3 regions of the Rhizobium sp. ZW T2_16 genome follow, and region 2 is predicted to be linked to each of the others. Evidence: predicted binding sites of a transcription regulator. Region 2 holds the regulator's gene; each other region holds the start of a gene.
What was found. The regulator LexA, encoded in region 2, represses DNA repair genes until DNA is damaged. The targets are predictions, from matches to a motif close to TGTTCNNNNTGTGTTCNG.

Region 1 (7,455 bases), 210 kb from region 2:
AAAGCGACGAGGCGCCCGAGGAAGTGGCGATCGTCTATGCTGTCGAGACCACCGAGCAGAAGGCGCTAGAAACACAGATGGCGCAGACACAGAAGCTGAATGCGGTCGGCACGCTGGCGGGTGGTATCGCGCACGATTTCAACAATGTGCTGACGGCGATCCTGCTGTCTTCCGATCACCTCCTGTTGCAGGCGCGGCCTTCCGATGCCAGTTTTGCCGATCTGATGGAGATCAAGCGCAACGCCAACAGGGCGGCCGTGCTGGTGCGCCAGCTGCTGGCCTTCTCGCGCAAGCAGACGATGCGCCCGGCTGTGCTCAACCTGACCGATGTGGTGGGCGACCTGCGCATGCTGGTCGATCGCCTGATTTCCGGCACCAATGTCAAACTGGAGGTCGACTATGGTCGGGATCTCTGGCCGGTGCGCACGGACCTCTCGCAGTTCGAGCAGGTACTGATCAATCTCTGCGTCAACGCGCGCGATGCGATGCCCAGCGGCGGCACCATTCTGATCAAAACTCGCAACGTGACGGCCAGCGATGCCGCAAGCTTCCAGCAGGCTGATCTGCCGTCCGAAGATTTCGTCATGATCGAGGTCTCCGATAGCGGCACGGGTATTGCGCCGGAAATCATGGACAAGATCTTCGAACCGTTCTTCACCACCAAGGAAGTGGGCAAGGGAACAGGCCTCGGCCTGGCGATGGTCTATGGCATCGTCAAGCAATCCGGCGGCTATATCTATCCGGAATCGGAGATGGGCAAAGGAACGAGCTTCCGTATGTTCCTGCCACGCCATATCCCTGAAGTTCAGCAGGTCTCTCATGCGCCGGCCGCTATCGCAGGGGTGACTGATAATGTTGTGAAGGCCGAGACGGCCGCAGCAGCCACCGCCGAGCATGTGGATTTGACGGGAAAATCTGCCGTCGTTCTTCTTGTCGAAGATGAAGAAGCCGTCCGTCGCGGCGGCAAGCGCATGCTGGAGACACGTGGCTACACTGTCCACGAGGCCGGCTCAGGCACTGAAGCGCTCGACATCATGGAAGAGCTTGAAGGCAAGGTGGATATCGTGGTGTCCGACGTCGTGATGCCCGAGATGGACGGCCCGACGCTGCTCGGCGAATTGCGCAAGACCTATCCCGACCTGAAGTTCATCTTCGTATCTGGATATGCGGAAGACGCCTTTGCCCGCAACTTGCCAGCGGATGCGAAATTCGGCTTTCTGCCGAAGCCGTTTTCGCTCAAGCAACTGGCTGTCGCCGTGCGCGAGATGCTTGATTCGGAATAGTGCCCAACGGTCTTTCCGAGAGCGGATCGACCTTGGCATCCGGTTGCCGAAGCTGTTGATTCCAATCGATCTTTCCACAGCCGGAGGATGGCGTGAACATTAATGGAACAAAGGTGAAATAATGTTTTTGTTGCAGGCACTTGGGCGGGGCTTGCAAAATGAGAACAAAATGAGTACGAATATCCCATCGGCTGCTTCATTGCTTGCGCGGCGGCAATAACCTAAAGGTGGGATCTCATGGCACAGAACACATTGCGGCTCGTAGAGGAAAAAGGCGTGGACAAGAGTAAGGCGCTCGAAGCAGCACTCTCGCAGATTGAACGATCCTTCGGCAAAGGCTCGATCATGAAGCTCGGTTCGAACGAAAATATCGTCGAGATCGAGACGGTTTCTACCGGCTCTCTCAGCCTCGATATTGCGCTCGGCATTGGCGGTCTCCCCAAGGGCCGTATCATCGAAATTTACGGCCCTGAAAGTTCGGGTAAGACGACACTCGCGCTGCAGACGATTGCAGAAGCCCAGAAGAAGGGCGGCATCTGCGCCTTCGTCGATGCTGAACACGCGCTTGATCCGGTCTATGCCCGCAAGCTCGGTGTCGACCTGCAGAACCTCCTGATCTCGCAGCCGGATACCGGTGAGCAGGCTTTGGAAATCACCGACACACTGGTTCGTTCCGGCGCTGTCGATGTTCTGGTCGTTGACTCGGTTGCGGCGCTGACGCCGCGCGCCGAAATCGAAGGCGAGATGGGGGACAGCCTGCCGGGTCTTCAGGCTCGTCTGATGAGCCAGGCGCTGCGCAAGCTGACCGCGTCGATCTCCAAGTCGAACACAATGGTGATCTTCATCAACCAGATCCGTATGAAGATCGGCGTGATGTTTGGTTCGCCGGAAACGACGACCGGCGGTAACGCCCTGAAATTCTACGCCTCGGTTCGTCTCGATATCCGTCGTATCGGCCAGGTGAAGGAGCGCGAGGAAGTCGTGGGCAACCAGACCCGCGTCAAGGTCGTCAAGAACAAGATGGCGCCTCCCTTCAAGCAGGTCGAGTTCGACATCATGTATGGCGAGGGTGTGTCGAAGACCGGCGAACTTGTCGATCTCGGCGTCAAGGCCGGTATTGTCGAGAAGTCGGGCGCCTGGTTCTCCTATAACAGCCAGCGTCTCGGCCAGGGGCGCGAAAACGCCAAAACCTTCCTGCGCGAAAATCCGGAACTTGCGCGCGAGATCGAAACTTCGCTGCGCCAGAATGCCGGCCTGATCGCAGATCGTTTCTTGCAGAACGGTGGTCCGGACGCCAATGACGGTGACGGATCCGCCGACGACTGATTTGATTGGGTGAGGGGCATTCCGCCGCAGGCGGGACACCTCTTCTGTTTCCCTGATGTCACTTTCTACCGGCCGCCATCGCAAGATGTGCGGCCGGTTTTCCGTTCGGCTGGACAGTCGCTTATGTGGACGATACAAGCCTTTTGACTTCAAATACTGGTACCGCATCGGCGGTTGAAAAGGGCGTAGCATGAGCGGCGTGAATGACATCCGGTCGACCTTCCTCGACTACTTCAAGAAGAATGGCCACGAGGTTGTGGATTCGAGCCCGCTCGTTCCGCGCAACGACCCGACGCTGATGTTCACCAATGCCGGCATGGTGCAGTTCAAGAACGTCTTCACCGGCCTTGAAAAGCGTGCATATTCGACCGCGACGACATCGCAGAAATGCGTGCGCGCCGGTGGCAAGCATAACGACCTCGACAATGTCGGTTACACCGCCCGCCATCTCACCTTTTTCGAGATGCTCGGCAACTTCTCCTTCGGCGACTATTTCAAGGAACAGGCGATCGAGCTTGCCTGGAAGCTTGTCACCGAAGGTTTCGACCTGCCGAAGAACCGGCTGTTGGTAACCGTCTATTCCGAGGACGAGGAAGCTGCGACCCTGTGGAAGAAGATCGCCGGTTTCTCCGACGACAAGATCATCCGCATCCCGACCTCCGACAATTTCTGGCAGATGGGCGACACCGGTCCCTGCGGTCCGTGCTCGGAAATCTTCATCGACCAGGGCGAAAACGTCTGGGGCGGTCCTCCCGGTTCGCCGGAAGAGGATGGCGATCGTTTCCTTGAATTCTGGAACCTCGTTTTCATGCAGTTCGAGCAGACCGCACCGGGCGAGCGCTCGTTGTTGCCGCGTCCGTCGATCGATACCGGCATGGGCCTCGAGCGTATGGCCTGCGTGCTGCAGGGCAAGCAGAGCGTTTTCGACACTGACCTGTTCCGCACGCTGATCGGCACGATTGAAGACGTCATGGGCGTCAAGGCGGAAGGTAGCGCCAGCCACCGCGTCATCGCCGACCATCTTCGCTCCTCAGCCTTCCTGATTGCCGATGGTGTCCTGCCGTCGAATGAAGGGCGCGGTTACGTCCTTCGCCGCATCATGCGCCGCGCCATGCGTCACGCCCAGCTTCTGGGTGCGAAGGAGCCGGTCATGTACAAGCTCTTGCCGACGCTCATCCAGGAAATGGGACGCGCCTATCCGGAGCTGGTTCGTGCCGAGGCGCTCACGTCCGAAACGCTGAAGCTGGAAGAAACCCGCTTCCGCAAGACGCTGGAGCGCGGCCTTACGCTCCTTTCCGATGCGACGACCGATCTCGATAAGGGCGACATGCTCGACGGCGAGACCGCTTTCAAGCTTTACGACACCTACGGCTTCCCGCTCGATCTGACACAGGACGCATTGCGCGCCCGCGAAATCGGCGTCGATATCGCCGGCTTTACCGATGCAATGGAGCGCCAGAAGGCGGAAGCCCGGTCGCACTGGGCAGGCTCCGGCGACAAGGCGACCGAAACGATCTGGTTCGAGCTGAAGGAAAAGCACGGTGCTACCGAATTCCTCGGTTACGACACCGAGAAGGCCGAAGGTGTAATCCAGGCGATCGTCAGGTACGGCAAGGCGGTTGATACCGCTGCTGCCGGCGAAGACGTCCAGATCGTCGTTAGCCAGACGCCGTTCTACGGCGAATCCGGTGGTCAGATGGGCGATGCAGGTGTCGTCTTCAGCGATAATGGCAAGGTTGCTGTTTCTGACACGCAGAAGAAGGGCGAGGGACTGTTTGTTCACATTGCCAAGGTTTCGGAAGGCAAGCTGAAGGTCGGTGACGCCGTCATACTGACAGTGGATCACGCCCGCCGTTCGCGCCTGCGCTCCAACCACTCGGCAACCCATCTGCTACATGAGGCGCTGCGTGAAGTGCTCGGCACCCATGTCGCCCAGAAGGGCTCGCTGGTAGCGCCCGAGCGCCTGCGGTTCGACGTATCGCATCCGAAGCCGATGTCGGCGGAGGAACTGCAGCGCGTTGAAGAAATGGCCAATGCCATCATCATCCAGAACGCCAAGGTCACCACTCGTCTGATGAGCGTCGATGATGCGATTGCCGAAGGTGCGATGGCGCTGTTTGGCGAAAAATACGGCGACGAAGTTCGTGTCGTATCGATGGGTACGGCAATCGACGGCCCCAAGGCCGGCAAGCCTTATTCGATCGAGCTTTGCGGCGGCACGCATGTCAATGCGACCGGCGATATAGGTCTCGTCCGGGTACTGTCGGAAAGCGCCGTCGGCGCCGGCGTTCGCCGCGTCGAAGCTGTGACGGGTGAGGCAGCTCGCGCCTATCTGTCCGAACAGGACGATCGGGTGAAGTCGCTTGCCGGCGCGCTGAAGGTGCAGCCATCGGAAGTCGTGTCGCGCGTCGAGGCTCTGGTTGAAGAGCGCCGCAAGCTCGAAAAGGAACTTGCGGATGCCAAGCGTCGCCTTGCCATGGGCGGCGGTGAAGGCGGCTCGGCGACTGAAGCGCGCGAGATCGGCGGTACCAAGTTCATGGGCCGCGTTCTGGCCGGTATCGACGCCAAGGATCTGAAAGGCCTCGCCGACGAAGGCAAGGCATCGCTCGGTTCAGGCGTCGTCACGCTGATCGGCGTGTCCGAAGACGGCAAGGCAAGCGCGGTTGTCGCTGTGACCGAAGATCTGGTTGGCCGGTTCAGCGCAGTCGATCTGGTCCGCATCGCGTCCGCCGCTCTCGGCGGCAAGGGTGGCGGTGGTCGCCCGGACATGGCCCAGGCTGGTGGCCCGGATGGCGCCAAGGCAGACGAGGCGATCGAGGCGGTTGCGGCCGCACTTGGCGCCTGATTGAAAGAAACGACCGGGCGGCTTCTGGCCGCCCGTCTTGCATGAGGTCTGCCATGGGATTGAACGCTGTCATTGAGGACGAGATGGACGAGGCCGTGACCGGTCTTGCGCCTGCATTGTTTCGCGACGCGCCGAACTCGGTTTCGTTCAACAAGCTGCGCAAGCGCCTGCTGCGCCAGGTTCGCCAGGCATTCGAAGATTTTGGCATGCTGAAGGATCAGCAGCGCTGGCTGGTTGGGTTGTCCGGCGGCAAGGACAGTTATGCGCTGCTCGCCGTTCTGCTCGATCTGCAGTGGCGTGGACTGTTGCCGGTCGAACTGATCGCCTGCAATCTCGATCAGGGACAGCCGAATTTTCCCAAACACATTCTGCCGGATTATCTGACCTCGATCGGTGTGAAACATCGCATCGAATATCGCGATACCTATTCGATCGTGAAGGAAAAGGTGCCTTCGGGCGCCACCTATTGTTCGCTCTGTTCCAGGCTGCGCCGCGGCAATCTCTACCGCGTGGCGAGGGAGGAGGGCTGTCAGGCTCTGGTCCTTGGTCATCACCGCGAGGACATTCTTGAAACCTTTTTCATGAACTTCTTTCACGGTGGCCGTCTTGCCGGCATGCCGGCCAAGCTTTTGAACGACGAGGGTGACCTTATGGTGCTGCGGCCTCTGGCCTATTGCGCCGAGGACGATCTGGCGAAGTTTTCGGCGGCGATGCAGTTCCCGATCATCCCCTGCGACCTTTGCGGCTCGCAGGATGGCTTGCAGCGCAATGCGATGAAGCAGATGCTTGCCGATATCGAGACGCGCATGCCGGGCCGCAAGGACACGATGCTGCGCGCGCTTGCCCATGTGAACCCGTCCCACCTTCTCGACCCGAAACTTTTTGACTTTACCGGCCTGTCGGCCTCGGCCGGCGACTGATCTTGCCATCTTAAAACGCAGATTGGATTTCAAATGACTTTGCCGCTCGACGTCCTGAAGCTTGCTGACCTCCTGAAAGCTGCCGCAAAAGCCGAAATATTGCCGCGATTCCGTCGCTTGGGCGGCGATGACATTCGCTCCAAGAGCGAACCGTCGGATCTGGTGACGGAGGCGGACGAAGCGGCAGAACGCATGATCCGCCGGGAAATCGACAATGTTGTGCCGGGCGCGCTGTTTGTCGGCGAAGAATCCGTTGCTGCTGATCCGTCTCTGCTGGGAAAACTGGCCGATGCGGAACTGGCCGTCGTCGTCGATCCGATCGACGGCACCTTCAATTTCGCTTCCGGCATTCCAGCCTTCGGTGTCATGGCGGCGGTGGTCTATAAGGGTGAAACGGTTGCCGGCATCATCTATGATCCGATGGGTGACGACTGGGTCATGGCGGAAAAGGGGGCAGGCGCCTTCCTGCGTCGCCCGGATGGCGAAGCGATAAAGCTTTCGGTCGCAGCACCCCAGCCGCTCGGCGAGATGATCGGAATGGCATCGGCCGGTTATTTCTTCGGCCATGAGCGTGAGAAGGTTCTGGCCAATCTCGCCAAAGTTCGCCTGTTTGCCAGCTATCGTTGCGCCGCCCATGAATACCGCACCTTTGCAGGCGGGCACGTCCAGTTCGCAATCTATAACAAGCTGATGCCCTGGGATCACCTTGCAGGGACATTGATTGGTACGGAAGCGGGCGGTTACATCCGCAGGCTGGATGGCTCCGCCTATCTCCCTCACCATGTTGAAGGCGGCCTGCTACTGGCAACCGACGAGGAAAGCTGGAAGCTCCTTAGCCGGGAAATCTTCGGCCAGTAAATCGCATAAGCGGCAAGCCGTTTTCCTGCCGCTGGCTGCGATATGCGGCTATCAAAAAAGCCCGGTCATGCCGGGCTTTTGTTCTATTCAGGCTGCAGAAGGTTCAGTGAGCCAGGATCATCTTCGGCTTGAACTGGCCACCGTCACGCGGTTCGAAGATCTGGTAAACCTGCGGATTGCGCAATGGCTGCTCGCTCTCGTCATGCTCGAGATTCTGTTCCGA
Region 2 (7,455 bases):
CGGTGATGACCTGATCGCCTTCCTGCTGCGCCATCTGCATGCCGACGACGACAGCTTCCTGGCCGATATAGAGATGGCAGAAACCGCCGATGAAGCCCATGCCATAGAGCTGGCCGGCCTTCTCTTCGAAGCGACGGATCAGCAGCATCTCTCGATACGCGTGCAGATCGTCGTCCTTGCCGAATTCCGGCGTATTCTTGCCGGTAAATTCCTTCGAGGCTGTTTTGCTGGCAGATTTTGCCGCTGGCTTGCGGCCGGATGCAGACGCGGATTTGGTTTGCGCCATCGATCCCTCCCTATGTGCTGCATTGAAAGAGCGGCATCGAGACGAGCACATGCACGCCGCAACCCACTCCGGTTTCTGCAGCTAACATAGGGAAGAAAGCGCGCCCCAGCAATGACATATTTGCATGGCTCTCATTCCGCATAAGCCACTGAAATAAATCACGAAAATCAAGTTAACCGAAATTAGGTTAACTCAGAAATAATTGTTAAATATGACTATTTCGTCCGAGCGGGATACATTTAATTGATAACGCGCAATTTCATCAAGCATGTCTTTATCGAGTGAGCCATCACTCATCAGATGGACCTGACGCTCCAATGCTTCGCGCTTGGAGGTGAGCGCCGCAAGCTCGCTGCTACGCGCGATGCGCTGCTTCTCGAACTCCTCGGTCGCGATAAGACCAAGATCACCGTGGATAGAATGATAGCCGAAATAGGAAAGAAACGCGACGGTGATTGCAGGCAGGATGAAACGGCCAAACTTTCTTTGTTTGTGATGTCTTGTCCACATGCCTGTTCTTAAACCTTGAGCTTACGCGGCGGGAGCGATTCATCGTCCCAGGATAGGATCTGAAAATCGCAGAACTTGCTTAAGCATTCGTTTCGTTTGCCGCGCTGCAGCGCAGATATGAAACAGCCCGCGTCGAGGACGCGGGCTTTTCGAATGTCATTCTGCCTTCAGGAGAGCGGCCTTCCGGCCGACCATTCCTTAGCCCTTCAGGATCGAGCGGCCTGCATAAACGGCCTGCGGGCCGAGCATTTCCTCGATACGGATCAGCTGATTGTACTTGGCCAGACGGTCCGAACGCGAAAGCGAACCGGTCTTGATCTGACCGCAATTGGTGGCAACGGCGAGATCGGCAATCGTCGAATCTTCCGTTTCACCCGAGCGGTGCGACATGACGGCGGTGTATGCAGCCTTGTGGGCAGTCTCGACGGCATCGAGCGTTTCCGTCAGCGAGCCGATCTGGTTGACCTTGACCAGGATGGAGTTGGCAACGCCCATCTTGATACCGTCGCGCAGGCGGGCGGAATTGGTGACGAACAGATCGTCGCCGACCAGCTGAACCTTGGAGCCGATCTTGTCGGTCAGGATCTTCCAGCCTTCCCAGTCGTCTTCGGCCATGCCGTCTTCGATCGAGATGATCGGATACTTGCCAGCAAGTTCGGCCAGGTATTCAGCCATGGCAGCCGATTCCAGCGTGCGGCCTTCACCTTCGAGAACGTAATTGCCATCCTTGAAGAATTCGGTCGAGGCGCAATCGAGGCCGAGGAATACGTCTTCACCCGGCTTGTAGCCGGCCTTTTCGATCGACTTGACGATGAAATCAAGGGCTTCCGGCGCACTCTTCAGACCCGGCGCAAAGCCGCCTTCGTCACCAACGTTGGTGTTATGACCCTGTGCGCCCAGTTCCTTCTTCAGGACGTGGAAGATTTCCGAACCAACCCGCACGGCATCCTTCAGCGTTTCGGCGCCGACCGGCATGATCATGAATTCCTGGAAATCGATCGGGTTGTCGGCATGTGCGCCGCCATTGATGATGTTCATCATCGGAACCGGCAGAACATGTGCGCCAGCGCCGCCGACATAACGGTAAAGCGGCAGGCCAGCCGATTCGGCGGCAGCCTTGGCAACGGCCAGCGACACGCCGAGAATGGCGTTTGCGCCGAGACGCGACTTGTTCGGCGTGCCGTCGAGCGCGATCATCGTCTTGTCGATATGGATCTGGCTTTCGGCATCGAAACCGCCGATGGCATCGAAGATTTCCGTATTGACCGCTTCAACGGCCTTCTCGACACCCTTGCCGCCAAAGCGCTTGCCGCCATCGCGCAATTCGACAGCTTCGTGGGCACCCGTCGATGCGCCCGACGGAACAGCGGCGCGGCCCATCGAGCCGTCTTCCAGATAGACGTCAACTTCGACGGTCGGGTTGCCACGGCTATCGAGGATCTCGCGAGCGATAATATCGGTAATAGCAGTCAAGGGTCTCTCCTCAGAGTTAAGTCCATGCAGTCATTGAAAATGTATCACGTTCAATGACACGCCAATTACAGTGTTGGCGCTTTCTGCGCTTTGACAACGCTCAAGCGCTTTTTTGAAGTTCAGGCAGCCTTGGCCACCGCATCGAAAGCCATCAGCTTTTCCAGAAGCCGAGGCATGTCTTTCAGATGCACCATGTTCGGACCATCCGACGGGGCGTTGTCCGGATCTTCATGGGTTTCGATGAATACACCGGCAATACCCACTGCGACGGCCGCACGCGCCAGCGTTTCAACGAATTCGCGCTGGCCACCGCTGGAGCCACCCTGCCCGCCCGGCTGCTGCACCGAGTGCGTGGCGTCAAAGATCACCGGCGATCCGAGCGAAGCCATGATCGGCAACGAACGCATGTCGGAGACGAGCGTGTTGTAACCGAAGGAGGCGCCGCGTTCGCACAGCATCACGTTAGGATTACCGCTCTCGGTAAATTTCGCCTGGACGTTCTTCATGTCCCAGGGGGCCAGGAACTGGCCTTTCTTGACGTTGATCGCCCGGCCGGTCTTGGCGGCTGCGACCAGAAGATCGGTCTGACGCGACAGAAAGGCCGGGATCTGCAGGATGTCGACGGTTGGCGCAACAAGCCCGCACTGCTCTTCCGTATGGATGTCGCTCAGGACCGGGAAGCCGAATTCCTTCTTCAGGTCGGCAAAAATCTCCATCGCATTTTCAAGTCCGATGCCGCGCTTGCCGGAGATCGACGTACGGTTGGCCTTGTCAAAGGAGGACTTGTAGACCAGCCCGATGCCGAGCTTGCCGCAGAGCTCGCTCATCGTGCCGGCGATCATGAAGGCATGATCACGGCTTTCCATCTGGCAAGGCCCCGCGATCAGCGAAAGCCGGCCTGCATTGGAGAATACGACCTTTTTGTCGCCTTCGCCGACCGAAACTTCTGAATTGGGGGAGACTGCCATTCTACTATTCCTCGAAGCCGAACAAAACGCCTTGGCCGGGCGACGGCGACACGAGAACGCGACCATCCCGGCGAATGAATGCGACGTCATTAGCAGCAAGGATGATCTCTGTCACGGCCAGATCAAGACTGCGAAAGATCACGGCCTCCCCTACCAACCCGGCTGCCACCCCTTCGATAGGAAGACCGAAGTCATGCGCAATTTGCTCGCGCCTGAGAACGCGCACGGCTCCCGTTTCAGCCTGGAACACCAGTCCACCTTCAACTTCGATACCCGGCGCTCGCAGCACATTGTCAAAAAAGGCAACCGAAGCATGCGGATCATCACTTGCCAAAATGACTTCCTTCAAACCGGCAACCGAATTGGCATGGATACGCAATTCAGCCATATCCTGAGGGAAAGATACCAGCCGCTGGCAGGAGAAAGTAAAGAAATCAGCCGCACCATCCATCGCGGCAAAAGCAAGCTGGAAACGAGCTTCGACCTCGTCACCGTCCGGAGACTTTACAGCTCTGCCGAATTCGAGGGGCTCACCGCCGGAAATTCCGGCCGCGACATAATGCCGATGATCGTTCGACGCGTCTTCACTGGAGACCACGATGGCCGACAAGCCTTCACGTCCGCGGCGACCGCGATAAGCCAGATCGCGCTCGACAAAGACATTGCCTTTCTTGGCATGAGCCCCCGCCTTGCGCCTGTCCGCAACAGCCAGTGGCTCCAGATAGGTACCGTCTTCAAAAAAAACACAGGCATTGGCCGTACCGAAGGGATGCACGCCGTCAGGCGCGACAGTGAAACCCAAAGACGACAGCCGCTCGCGTGCCTTGCCGAGATTTCCAACAGGCAAAACGAGATGATCGATATTCCTAGCAGTCACACATGTCCCCCAGACTTCTGATCCGCTAGGCGTAGATTGGGCAGACCGCCGGGGAGCGCAAGTAGATTCCGACTGAGAACGTCATTCGGCATCCAAGAAACTGATTATATTGTCACGAAAATTTAAGGACTTGCGGAACACATATGGAACATATAGTGTTCGTTCTGCATTTGTTTCAAATCTGAAGGTGCGCCTCACATGCTGACTCGCAAGCAACAGGAACTGCTTTTGTTCATTCACGAACGGATGAAGGAGTCGGGCGTACCTCCGTCTTTCGATGAAATGAAGGACGCTCTCGACCTTGCGTCGAAGTCGGGCATCCATCGGCTCATCACGGCACTTGAAGAGCGCGGTTTCATTCGCCGTCTCCCCAACAGAGCGCGCGCACTCGAGGTCATCAAGCTTCCCGAAGCCTATGTTCCCACGCTGCAGCCGAAACGCGGTTTTTCACCGAGCGTGATCGAGGGAAGCCTTGGCAAGAAGCCGGCGACGCCTGCTGCCCCGCCTGTCTCCGCCAATGACAGCGCGTCTGCAAGCGTGCCGGTCATGGGCCGCATCGCCGCCGGCGTACCGATCTCGGCAATTCAGAATAATACCCACGACATTTCCGTCCCCGTAGAGATGTTGGGATCCGGCGAGCATTATGCGCTTGAAGTCAAGGGCGACTCGATGATCGAGGCCGGAATTCTGGATGGCGACACCGTCATCATTCGCAACGGCAACACCGCCAATCCGGGCGATATCGTCGTTGCACTCGTGGATGATGAAGAGGCCACACTCAAGCGCTTCCGCCGCAAGGGTGGCTCGATTGCGCTGGAAGCGGCAAACCCGGCTTACGAGACACGAATTTTTCCACCGGATCGGGTCAAGGTCCAGGGCAGGCTCGTCGGCCTCATTCGCCGTTATCACTGACACCGGAATTGTTGCCAACATCAGTTGGCGCTTCTGATCGATAATCCGTTCCTGCTTGATCTGAGACAGCAAACTGCGCCTCAAGACGGCCACTCGATTTTGGTTTGGAAATCCATTCCGGCAGATACGGGTCATAGAGATTGCGTCGCCAGTCGTATTGGCGATGAATGGTCCATGGGCGAACCGTGCCAGCCATTGCTGTCGTGACACTCCATTTTCCGGCTGCCGCCGCCCCGGAAAGATCGATTTCAATTGACCCTGTCTTGCGCAGGCTGGCGCCGCTCAGCATCGGGGTACCAGACCGACAGGAATGGAAACGCGCACGCGGCGCGATAACAAGGCCGGCAACGTCGCAAGCCGCTCCGGCATAACGGCCATCATCAACAACAACGACCAAAACACCTTCCGGTGACATGAATGCGCACCAGGCCTTGAGCTGACATGAGAATCTGACACTCCCTGCCTCCTTCATCAGTCGCTGCGCTTCGATCAGAACGTGTTCCGGAAGTCTTTCACTGGAAGAACCCGGCATATTTTTTAGAATTTCACTTTCCAACATCTCCGGCATAGCCAGCACTGGAAGCTGTCGCGCATACATCCACTGCCCATAGACGAACTCGGAGGGACGTTTCCTGTTGGCGGCAGCACGTTCTGCATCTCGATAAGCAACGAGGTTCCCATCTTCAGCGATGAGAAGACTTGATTGGGCGTGTTGCACCCCCACCCAGAACAGGGCCGCAGCGGTAAACAGGAAAGGTAAGCCCGAATAGCGAAGCCGTGTCCTGAGGAGCGTCAGTAGCAGAAAACCGCAGACCCCAAGCGGCAAAAACCAGGGGTGCTGTTCTCCGACGACAATGTCCCCGCCCCATCCCGCTACATGCTTCGCGATCAAGATGACCCATTCGAGGCTCCAGGCCATGATCCCGATGAAGGGAGCATCGAGGCCGAAGGGCATCAACAACATCGCAGCAAGCCCGGCCGGCATCACCAGGAAGCTGATGATCGGCATGGCAGCCAGGTTCGCGGCAAGCCCATAGGTGGCGACGCGATGGAAATGCTCGACGGAAAACATCGTCGTCGCAAGACTACCAATCAGCGATGTCGCGATAATGCCGGCGATAAAGCGCCAGCCAACGGCAGCCAATGTCACCAGAGGATGACGGATGGGAAATCGCTCCCGCTCTTCCGTTTCAGGGCGTCGCGACCAGGCCGCATAACCGGCCACGAGCGCAACCGTGGCAGCAAACGACATCTGGAAACTTGGCCCCAGAATTTCCGAAGGCGTCCAGATGAGGATGATCAGCGCAGACAAGGCTACATTTCGCAAACTTATCGAGGGCCGGTCCAAAAGCACGGCAACAAGTATCACCGCCATCATGATATAGGCGCGCTGGGCGGATACACCGAAGCCCGATACCAGATAATAGGCCGTAACCATTGCAAGCGCCCCGCCGGCGGCAATCTTCTTGATTGGCAGGGCCTGTGCGAGGCCAGGGAAAAGAGCAAAGACGCTACGCAATCCCACGAAGAAAATCCCGGCGGCAAGCGCCATATTCAATCCGGAAATGGCAACGATGTGAGCGAGGCCGGAGACCCGTAGCGCCTCGACTGTATCTTCGGAAATTGCCCGTCTCTCATCGGTGACAATGGCGGCGGCGAAGGCACCGGCATCACCCGGCGCAATCTCGCGAATACGATTGCCGATCTGCCTGCGCAGATCGAAGAGCCAGCGTAAGGCGAGCTGTGGCCAGCCGGTCGCCACATCCGACCCTCCAGCCTGCTGCGGAGCGCTATAGAAATACCCCACCGCACCAATGCCATCGAAATATGCCGAGAAGGCAAAGTCGTGCAGACCGGGCAAGGCCGGCCCGGAAGGCGGTGACAGCCTTGCGCGTCCGGAAATAGCTGCCCCGTTGTCAAACGGCTGATGCTGCGCCCTTGCCAGCAGCGAAACCCGGACAGGCGGGCGCCGAAGAATGGGGTTTGCTGTCTGTCGCACAGCCACGATATAACGCAGTCGCCCGGGACCGGCAGCCTCACTACGCTCGACAACGCCCATGACATCCGTTGTTACCGGTGAATCGAGAATGACCGTCGATTGCCGCCACGCTTCGATCTCGGCCAGCGCCATGCCACAAAAGCCCAGACACGCAAATGTGAAAAAGACACGCGCGCAACCATCTCTTGTTATCAACGCCAGAGCCGCCAGCACGGCAAGAGCAAGGAACGGCACCCATGCCAACGGCTCCACCGGGCTGAGGAACCACACTGCCGAACCGATGCCAATTGCAACAGGCATGAACAGAAAGCCGTGACCATGGAGGCGCTCCTCGCGGAGCGAAATTGAAAGAAATGCTCGCGCCTCCGCGAATGGCGCACCAATTCGCCTTCCGTAAGAAACCGGCGCTATCGCTGCAGTATATCGATGG
Region 3 (7,455 bases), on a different contig from region 2:
TGGGGTCTTGCCCGTTTCGACGGGACCGCGCTTTATGAACATTCCGATCCTCGCGAGGGCTTTCACAAGGACTGGAACACGCTGATCTACAATCTTGGCCGCAACGAAGTGAAAGGGTTCCTGATCGCCTCGGCGCTCGAATGGCTTGAGCATTTCCATGTCGATGCATTGCGCGTCGATGCAGTCGCCTCGATGCTTTACCGCGACTATAGCCGCAACGAGGGTGAATGGGTCCCAAACCAATATGGCGGGCGAGAGAACCTTGAATCCGTCGAGTTCTTCAAACATCTGAACAGCATCATCCACGAGCGCTGCCCACACGCCTTTACCGTTGCGGAAGAATCCACCGCATGGCCTGGCGTGACCAAGAAACCGGAAGACGGCGGGCTGGGCTTCGATTTCAAGTGGAACATGGGGTGGATGCACGACACACTGCATTATGTCTCGGACGACCCGGTCTACCGCAAGTATGAACATGGCGGCATGACCTTCGGGATGATCTATGCCTATTCCGAGCGTTTCATGCTGCCGATTTCCCATGACGAAGTGGTACATGGCAAAGGCTCGATGCTTGGCAAGATGCCAGGCGACCGGTGGCAGAAGCTTGCCAACCTGCGCGCCTATTACGGCTTCATGTGGGGACATCCAGGCAAGAAGCTGCTTTTCATGGGCTGCGAGATAGGTCAGGAAAGCGAATGGGACCATGACGCCTCGGTCGTCTGGGATCTCCTCGACCGGCCGGAGCATGCCGGTATCCAGTTCCTCATCCGCGACCTCAACCGGCTTTATGCGACCGAGCCGGCGCTGCAGTTCAGCGACGTGCATCCCGAGGGATTTGAATGGGCCGTGGCGGATGACGCGGAAAACTCCGTATATGGCATGCTTCGCTCATCACAGGACCGTTCATCACATATGCTGGTCATGTCGAACATGACGCCAGTGCCGCGCTACGGCTACCGTGTCGGCGTGCCGGAAGACGGCCGCTGGGAGGTGGTCCTCAACACCGATGCAGCAATCTATGGCGGCTCGAATTTCGGCCAGATGGATGCCTGGGGACAACGCTCCCCGCAGCACGACAAGCCATACTCGATCGCGCTTGACCTCCCGCCACTTTCGACGGTGTTTCTGAGGTGGCTGAGGTAATCACTATCCTCGCCAACCGGGCTGATAGAAAACCTTTTCGACACCGGCAAACCTGCCCACCCGCTGCAGCTCCGCATCAAGCTTTTCCAGTCGTCCGGCCGATGCCCGCACGCCCTTTTCGAGCCAAAGGCGCTTGACGTCGAGCACGCCCGCCTTGCGGTCCGCCTTCATGTCGATGCGGCCGATCATCCGGTCGCCTTCCAGAAGCGGGAAAACGTAATAACCGTATTGCCGTTTCGGCTCGGGCACGAAAACCTCGATACGGTAGACGAAATTGAACAGGCGCTCGGCGCGGTCGCGGTTGCGCAGCAGCGGATCGAACGGGCTCAGCACCCGGATGCGCGCCGGCGGATCGGGAATGTCGCCGAGATGATCGGGAAAACCGAGAAGCGCAAAGGAGGCCCGCGGACGGCTGCCGTCGGCTGCTTCGATCACCACTTCGGTCAGTTCGTCGCGATGGCTTGCCACCCAGGCTTTTGCTTCTTCCGGCGTGACGATATCCCAGAAGGCGGCGAGTTCTCCGGATGTGGCAAAACCGAGCTTTTTCATCGCGCTGCGGCAGGCCCAGTCGACGAATTCCTGATGATCGACTTCGGGTTCGTGATGATGAGTGGCGATGACGCGTTCGGTGAGATCATAGACCTTTTGAAAGTTGACCCGCCCTGCGATCGCCAGCTTGCCGGTGTGCCAGTAATATTCGAGCGCCGTCTTGTTCGGATGCCAATTCCACCAGCCGCCGGACTTGTGGTCCTCCATCTTCATATCGCGGGACATGATGGCCCCGTTTTCGGCGATATGTCGGAATGTGTCGTCGAAAGCGGAATCGAAGCCCTCGCCATGCCATTTGCGCCAGCGCTCTGCGAGGATAGGTTCACGGCGACGAAAGCGATGTTTCCAGTAACGGAAAAGCCGCGCCGGAATGATCGAGGCGTCGTGGGTCCAGTGCTCGAAAAGCTCGCCGTCCTTTTCGAGAAGCGCGGTCAGATGCTCCCGTCGATAGGTCTGGTTACGGGAAAACAGGATCATGTGATGGGCGCGCTCGACGGTGGCGATACTATCCACTTGGACGAAGCCGAGATCGTCGATCAGTTGCAGGAGATCGGCCTTGGCCAGCGCGCGACCGGGCGGAGCGCAAAGCTGCTGCCGTTCCAGAAAGATCCGCCTTGCCTGCTCGTTGTTGATCAAAATAGCCATGGCGGGAGACTATGGGCTTCATGCAACCTTTGCAATGTTCTTTTTTTGTTCCGAATTCCTTTGTTGCCGATGGCGGTTTATAGACGCGGGAGGATTTTGAGGATCAGGTTTGGATATCCACTTTGAAAAGGTCGAGGTTCGCTTCGAGGGCCGCACCGTCATCCATCCGCTCGACCTGACGATAAGCGGGCGGCGGGTCGGCATTATCGGGCTGAACGGCTCCGGCAAGACCACGCTTGCGCGGATGATCAACGGGCTGGTCAAGCCATCGTCCGGCCGGGTCACGGTCAACGGTTTCGATACGGTGACAAACGAAGACGAAGCGCGCGGACAAAGCGGATTCATTTTCCAGAACCCGCAGAACCAGATCATTCTGCCGCTGCTGCGCGAAGATATCGCGCTCGGCCTCAAGTCACGCAAACTGCCGAAGCCGGAGGTGACGGCGGCGGTCGATGCCATACTCGACCGTTTCGGTATAAGACATCTCGGAGACCGGCGCGCGCACGAGCTTTCCGGCGGAGAGTTGCAACTTGCAGCGCTGGCCTCGGTGCTCGTCACCGAACCAAAAATTCTGGTGATGGACGAGCCGACCAACCAGCTCGACCTGAAGAACCGCAACCTGGTGGAAAAGACGATCCACACACTGCCGGAAGACGTGATCGTCATCAGCCACGATCTCGATCTCGTGGCCGGTCTGGACCGGGTGCTGCTCGTTCATGAAGGACGGATCGCGGCAGACGGTGGACCTGCCGAAGTCATCGGCGAGTACCGAGCGATGCACGGAGCGACAGCCTGATGCGCTCGCTGCATATCAATGGCGACAGCGTTCTGCACCGGCTTCCGGCGGCTGTGAAACTGGCGGCGCTGGCCATCATCAGCCTGATCCTCTTCATGATCAACAATGCAGGATTTCTCGCGGGTGCGGCATTTGCAGGCCTTGCCGGCCACGCGCTGCTGAGAATCAGCACCGCGGAGATCTGGCGCCGCATGCGCCCGTTTGCACTGATCGTTGTCGTCGTTGCGCTGTTTACGGCGACTTTCAACGGCACGGCCGAAGGACTGACCGCGTTTTTCCGGCTGGCGGCGCTGGCGCTTTTCGCCAGCCTTGTCACCGCAACGACGACGACCGGCGATTTCATCGACGTGATCACCAGGGCTGCGATGCCGTTGGAGCGGCTGGGCATTCTGAAAGCGCGGGATGTCGGGCTTTCGATCGGCCTGGTCATCCGTTTCGTGCCGGAAATCCTCAGCCGCTACGAGGTGATCCGGGATGCGCATTACGCCCGCGGGTTGAAGCCGCGCCCGGTGTCGCTCATCGTTCCGCTGATCATCACAACGCTCCAAAGCGCGGACGAGATTGCCGCTGCCATTGACGCCCGCGGCATCCGCAGTCAGAAGTGACGGATTGTCAGTCTCAAGGAACTCCAAACCATGGCAACCCGCGACCTCGTTCTTTCAGCGCTCTTTGCCGCCATCATCGTGGCTCTCGGCCTCGTTCCGCCGATCATGCTCGGCTTCATTCCGGTTCCGATCACCGCCCAGTCGCTCGGCGTGATGCTGGCAGGCGTCGTGCTCGGCGCCAAGCGCGGCACGATTTCGGTGCTGCTTGTGCTGGTGCTTGCCGCGATCGGGCTTCCGGTTCTTTCCGGCGGCCGTGGCGGCCTTGCCGTGTTCATGGCGCCGACCACCGGTTATCTGATCGGCTGGGTCTTCGCCGTCCTCACCACCGGCTACCTGTCGCAGCTTCTCGTCAGCCACAGCCAGGCCGGCTTCGTGCAAACGGTCAATTTCTTCGTCGCGGCGCTGTTCGGCGGTGTGATCGTTCTTTACGTCTGCGGCATCAGCTATCTGGCGCTGATCACCGGCCTCGGCTTCTCAAAGGCATTCATGGGTTCGCTCGCCTTTATTCCGGGCGATGTCCTGAAAGCCGTGATCGCAGCCCTTGCCGGCCGCGCCGTCATGGTCGGCTACCCGCTCCTGCCCCAGAGGGCCTGAGCATAAGGCTCAATCGAGAAACGAATAAAGCCAGTCGCGCAGGTCTTCCGGAAGCGCGACCGGGCTGCCACCCTTCCCGTCTGTTGCGACCCAGACAATCTCGACTTCGGCGACAGCTTCTTCGCCACGGGTCATGCGCACAAGGAAACCTGCCGATTTTCCGCCGATCTTGCTGACACCGACATGGGTGTGGACGATATCTCCGACGGCAAGCGGCACATGGAATGTCCCGGCAACCTTGCCGGTGATGAAGAACGGGTCATCGTCCTTGGTCTTGCGGCGACGCCAGAAGGCGGCAACCGCTTCCTCGGCGCGGTCGATATAGACCGAACGGAACATCTGGCCATTCATGTCGACGTCGCGGAAGGCAACGCGAAAATCCGACGCCTTGATCGTATCCTTGGCCACGCACACCTCTGAACAGCCATTTCCCCAACACTATTCTTTCCGGCCAAACCGGCCCGAGGGCAAGGGCTGCTGCTTGAAAAAATGCGGCGGATGCGCCATGTCGTGGGCAACAGACCGTCGGGGACACGTTTCATGACCACCCGCCTTTACGAACACCAGATCTTTCTCGAACATCCTGCACCTGAAGGCCATCCTGAGCGACCCGACCGGCTGCGTTCGCTGGCGATCGCGCTCCAGCATCCGAATTTTTCCGATCTGGCACGCAAGGAAGCCCCCCAGGCCAACGAGGATGCGGTCCTGCTTGCGCATCCGGAAGAGCATCTTCGCGCCGTGATGCGCGAAATCCCGGAAGAGGACACGATCCGTCAGATCGAGGCGGATACCTATGTCGGGCCGAAAAGCCTGCAGGCGGCGCTGACCGGTATCGGCGGCGCGATGGCGGCTGTCGACGATGTGATGACGGGCAAGGTCGACAATGCCTTTGTTGCGGCCCGGCCTCCGGGCCACCATGCGGAAAAATCCAAGGCAATGGGCTTCTGCCTGTTCAACAATGCAGCGATTGCAGCGCGCCATGCCCAGCAGACCTATGGCGTCGAGCGCGTCGCGATCATCGACTGGGACGTGCATCACGGCAACGGTACGCAGGACATATTCTGGGATGACCCGTCTGTCCTGTTCTGCTCCACCCACCAGATGCCGCTCTACCCCGGCACAGGCGCCAAGAACGAAACGGGTGCGAAGAACACGGTCGTCAACGCGCCGCTTTCGCCCAATGACGGCAGCGATCATTTTCGCGATGCGTTCAAGGACCGCGTGCTTCCGCGGCTCGATGATTTTCGTCCCGATTTCATCATCATCTCGGCCGGTTTCGACGCGCATCACCGCGATCCGCTGGCGCAGATCAACCTTGTCGGCGATGATTTCGACTGGGCGACCGGGCGGCTGATGGAAATTGCTGGGAAATACGCCAACAACCGGGTCGTCAGCCTGCTTGAGGGTGGTTATGATCTGGAAGGACTGGCAGAATCCGCCGGCATGCATATCGTAAGACTGATGAGAGGATGAAGGACATGACCGAAACCACCGATACGATCGATGTAAGCGGCTATTCCTTCGAAAAGGCTGTTGCCGAACTCGAAAGCATCGTTGCGCGGCTGGAACGCGGCGACGTGGCGCTGGACGAGTCCATCGCCATTTATGAGCGCGGCGAAGCGCTGAAGAAACATTGCGAGAAGCTGCTCAACGCGGCCGAAAACCGGATCGAGAAGATCCGCCTCGACCGCGCCGGAAAGGTGCAGGGCGTCGAGCCGCTCGACGGGGAATAAGGCTCAGCGGTAACGCTGGAAGGCGCTCCCCGATAACTGCATGCGTGCTCCGCCACCAGATGCCGCAAGACAGGTATGCCATGAGCAAAAAGCCGAAAGTCCGGGCCAAACCGCCTTACCTGCGCAGCATTTCCATAAAAAGCACTTGGACGGACTTCGAAGCCTATCCCTATTCCCTGCCGCTTTTGCAGGGCGGGGATTTCTCCCTTCGGTTCGACCACCCGATTACGATCATCGTGGGGGAAAACGGCATCGGCAAATCCACCCTTCTGGAGGGCATTGCCGTGCTTGCCGGATTCGATGATGCCGGCGGCGGCAGTGGTTACCGTCCCGTCGATCACTCGATGGCGATCGAAACGCCCGGCGGCATCCTGTCCAAATGCCTAATCGGCGGATGGCTGCCGAAAGTTTCTGCAGGGTGGTTCTTCAAGGCAGAGACGTTCTTCTCCGTCGCCCGTTATCTCGATCAGGCCGCCAGAGAGAGCAACGAGATGGGGCCGGACTTTCTTTCCTATTCCCATGGCGAAGGGTTCCTGCGTTTTTTCCACGAACGCTGCCGGCGACGCGGTATCTTCATCCTCGACGAACCGGAATCTGCACTTTCTCCCAGACGCCAGATCGAATTGATGAGGATATTGCGCGAGGCGGAACATGCAGGCGAAGCGCAGTTCATCATCGCCACCCATTCACCGCTGATCATGGCCTATCCCGGCGCACGGCTTTTGCGCATGACGAAGGACGGGCTGTCGGAAATCGATTTCCGCGAGACCGACCATTTCTCGCTGATGAAGGAGTTCACCTCCGATCCGGAGACTTTCGTCGCCGAAATATTTCCGCCATCCGAAGGCGATGAGCAGATGGACCTGTATTCGCAAGACCCACCCCCATATTGAGCTTGGCGGAGCAGCTGCCCGCCCCTGTTGCCTCGTGGTTGTCCACCCGGGGGCGAACGCGCTAGGATGAACCGAAAGACGGAGATTGCTGGATGTCCTTTTTCCCTGGAACAGACCCCGCCCCCGGCGATGCCTTTGCTTGTGATGCGATCGAGAACCTGATCATTCCGCGTTCTTCCGATATCGGCGGATTTTCGGTGAGGCGCGCATTGCCGAGCCGGCAGCGGCGGCTGGTAGGGCCGTTCATCTTCTTCGACCGCATGGGACCGGCCATCCTCAAGCCCGACGAGGCGCTGGATGTGAAGCCGCATCCGCATATCGGGCTTTCGACCGTCACTTATCTGTTCGACGGCGAGATCAAGCATCGCGACAGTCTGGGCACCGAACTGGTGATCAAGCCCGGCGACATCAACCTGATGACGGCTGGACGCGGCATTACGCATTCGGAGCGGACGCCGGAGAACCTGCGCGGGCATCCGCTGTCGATGTCCGGGCTG

Region 1: the regulator LexA is predicted to act here: its motif matches at 1,376-1,393, upstream of recA (recombinase RecA).
Region 3: the regulator LexA is predicted to act here: its motif matches at 2,373-2,390, upstream of ACI3K0_RS06355 (energy-coupling factor ABC transporter ATP-binding protein).

The regions. Positions count from the first base shown of each region.
Region 1 is NZ_JBJDRG010000001.1:24,656-32,110, reverse strand. It holds gene cckA (cell cycle histidine kinase CckA) at 1-1,283, shown strand, start outside; gene recA (recombinase RecA) at 1,521-2,609, shown strand; gene alaS (alanine--tRNA ligase) at 2,800-5,454, shown strand; gene ttcA (tRNA 2-thiocytidine(32) synthetase TtcA) at 5,508-6,374, shown strand; gene ACI3K0_RS00125 (inositol monophosphatase) at 6,408-7,232, shown strand; gene hspQ (heat shock protein HspQ) at 7,336-7,455, opposite strand, start outside.
Region 2 is NZ_JBJDRG010000001.1:236,371-243,825, forward strand. It holds gene pdhA (pyruvate dehydrogenase (acetyl-transferring) E1 component subunit alpha) at 1-286, opposite strand, end outside; gene ACI3K0_RS01140 (septum formation initiator family protein) at 479-796, opposite strand; gene eno (phosphopyruvate hydratase) at 995-2,269, opposite strand; gene kdsA (3-deoxy-8-phosphooctulonate synthase) at 2,389-3,237, opposite strand; gene ACI3K0_RS01155 (VOC family protein) at 3,242-4,114, opposite strand; gene lexA (transcriptional repressor LexA) at 4,313-5,026, shown strand; gene ACI3K0_RS01165 (ComEC/Rec2 family competence protein) at 5,007-7,455, opposite strand, start outside.
Region 3 is NZ_JBJDRG010000002.1:171,027-178,481, reverse strand. It holds gene glgB (1,4-alpha-glucan branching protein GlgB) at 1-1,143, shown strand, start outside; gene ACI3K0_RS06360 (winged helix-turn-helix domain-containing protein) at 1,147-2,337, opposite strand; gene ACI3K0_RS06355 (energy-coupling factor ABC transporter ATP-binding protein) at 2,447-3,133, shown strand; gene ACI3K0_RS06350 (energy-coupling factor transporter transmembrane protein EcfT) at 3,133-3,738, shown strand; gene ACI3K0_RS06345 (biotin transporter BioY) at 3,769-4,332, shown strand; gene ACI3K0_RS06340 (thioesterase family protein) at 4,342-4,740, opposite strand; gene ACI3K0_RS06335 (histone deacetylase family protein) at 4,873-5,805, shown strand; gene ACI3K0_RS06330 (exodeoxyribonuclease VII small subunit) at 5,811-6,065, shown strand; gene ACI3K0_RS06325 (AAA family ATPase) at 6,146-6,958, shown strand; gene ACI3K0_RS06320 (pirin family protein) at 7,051-7,455, shown strand, end outside.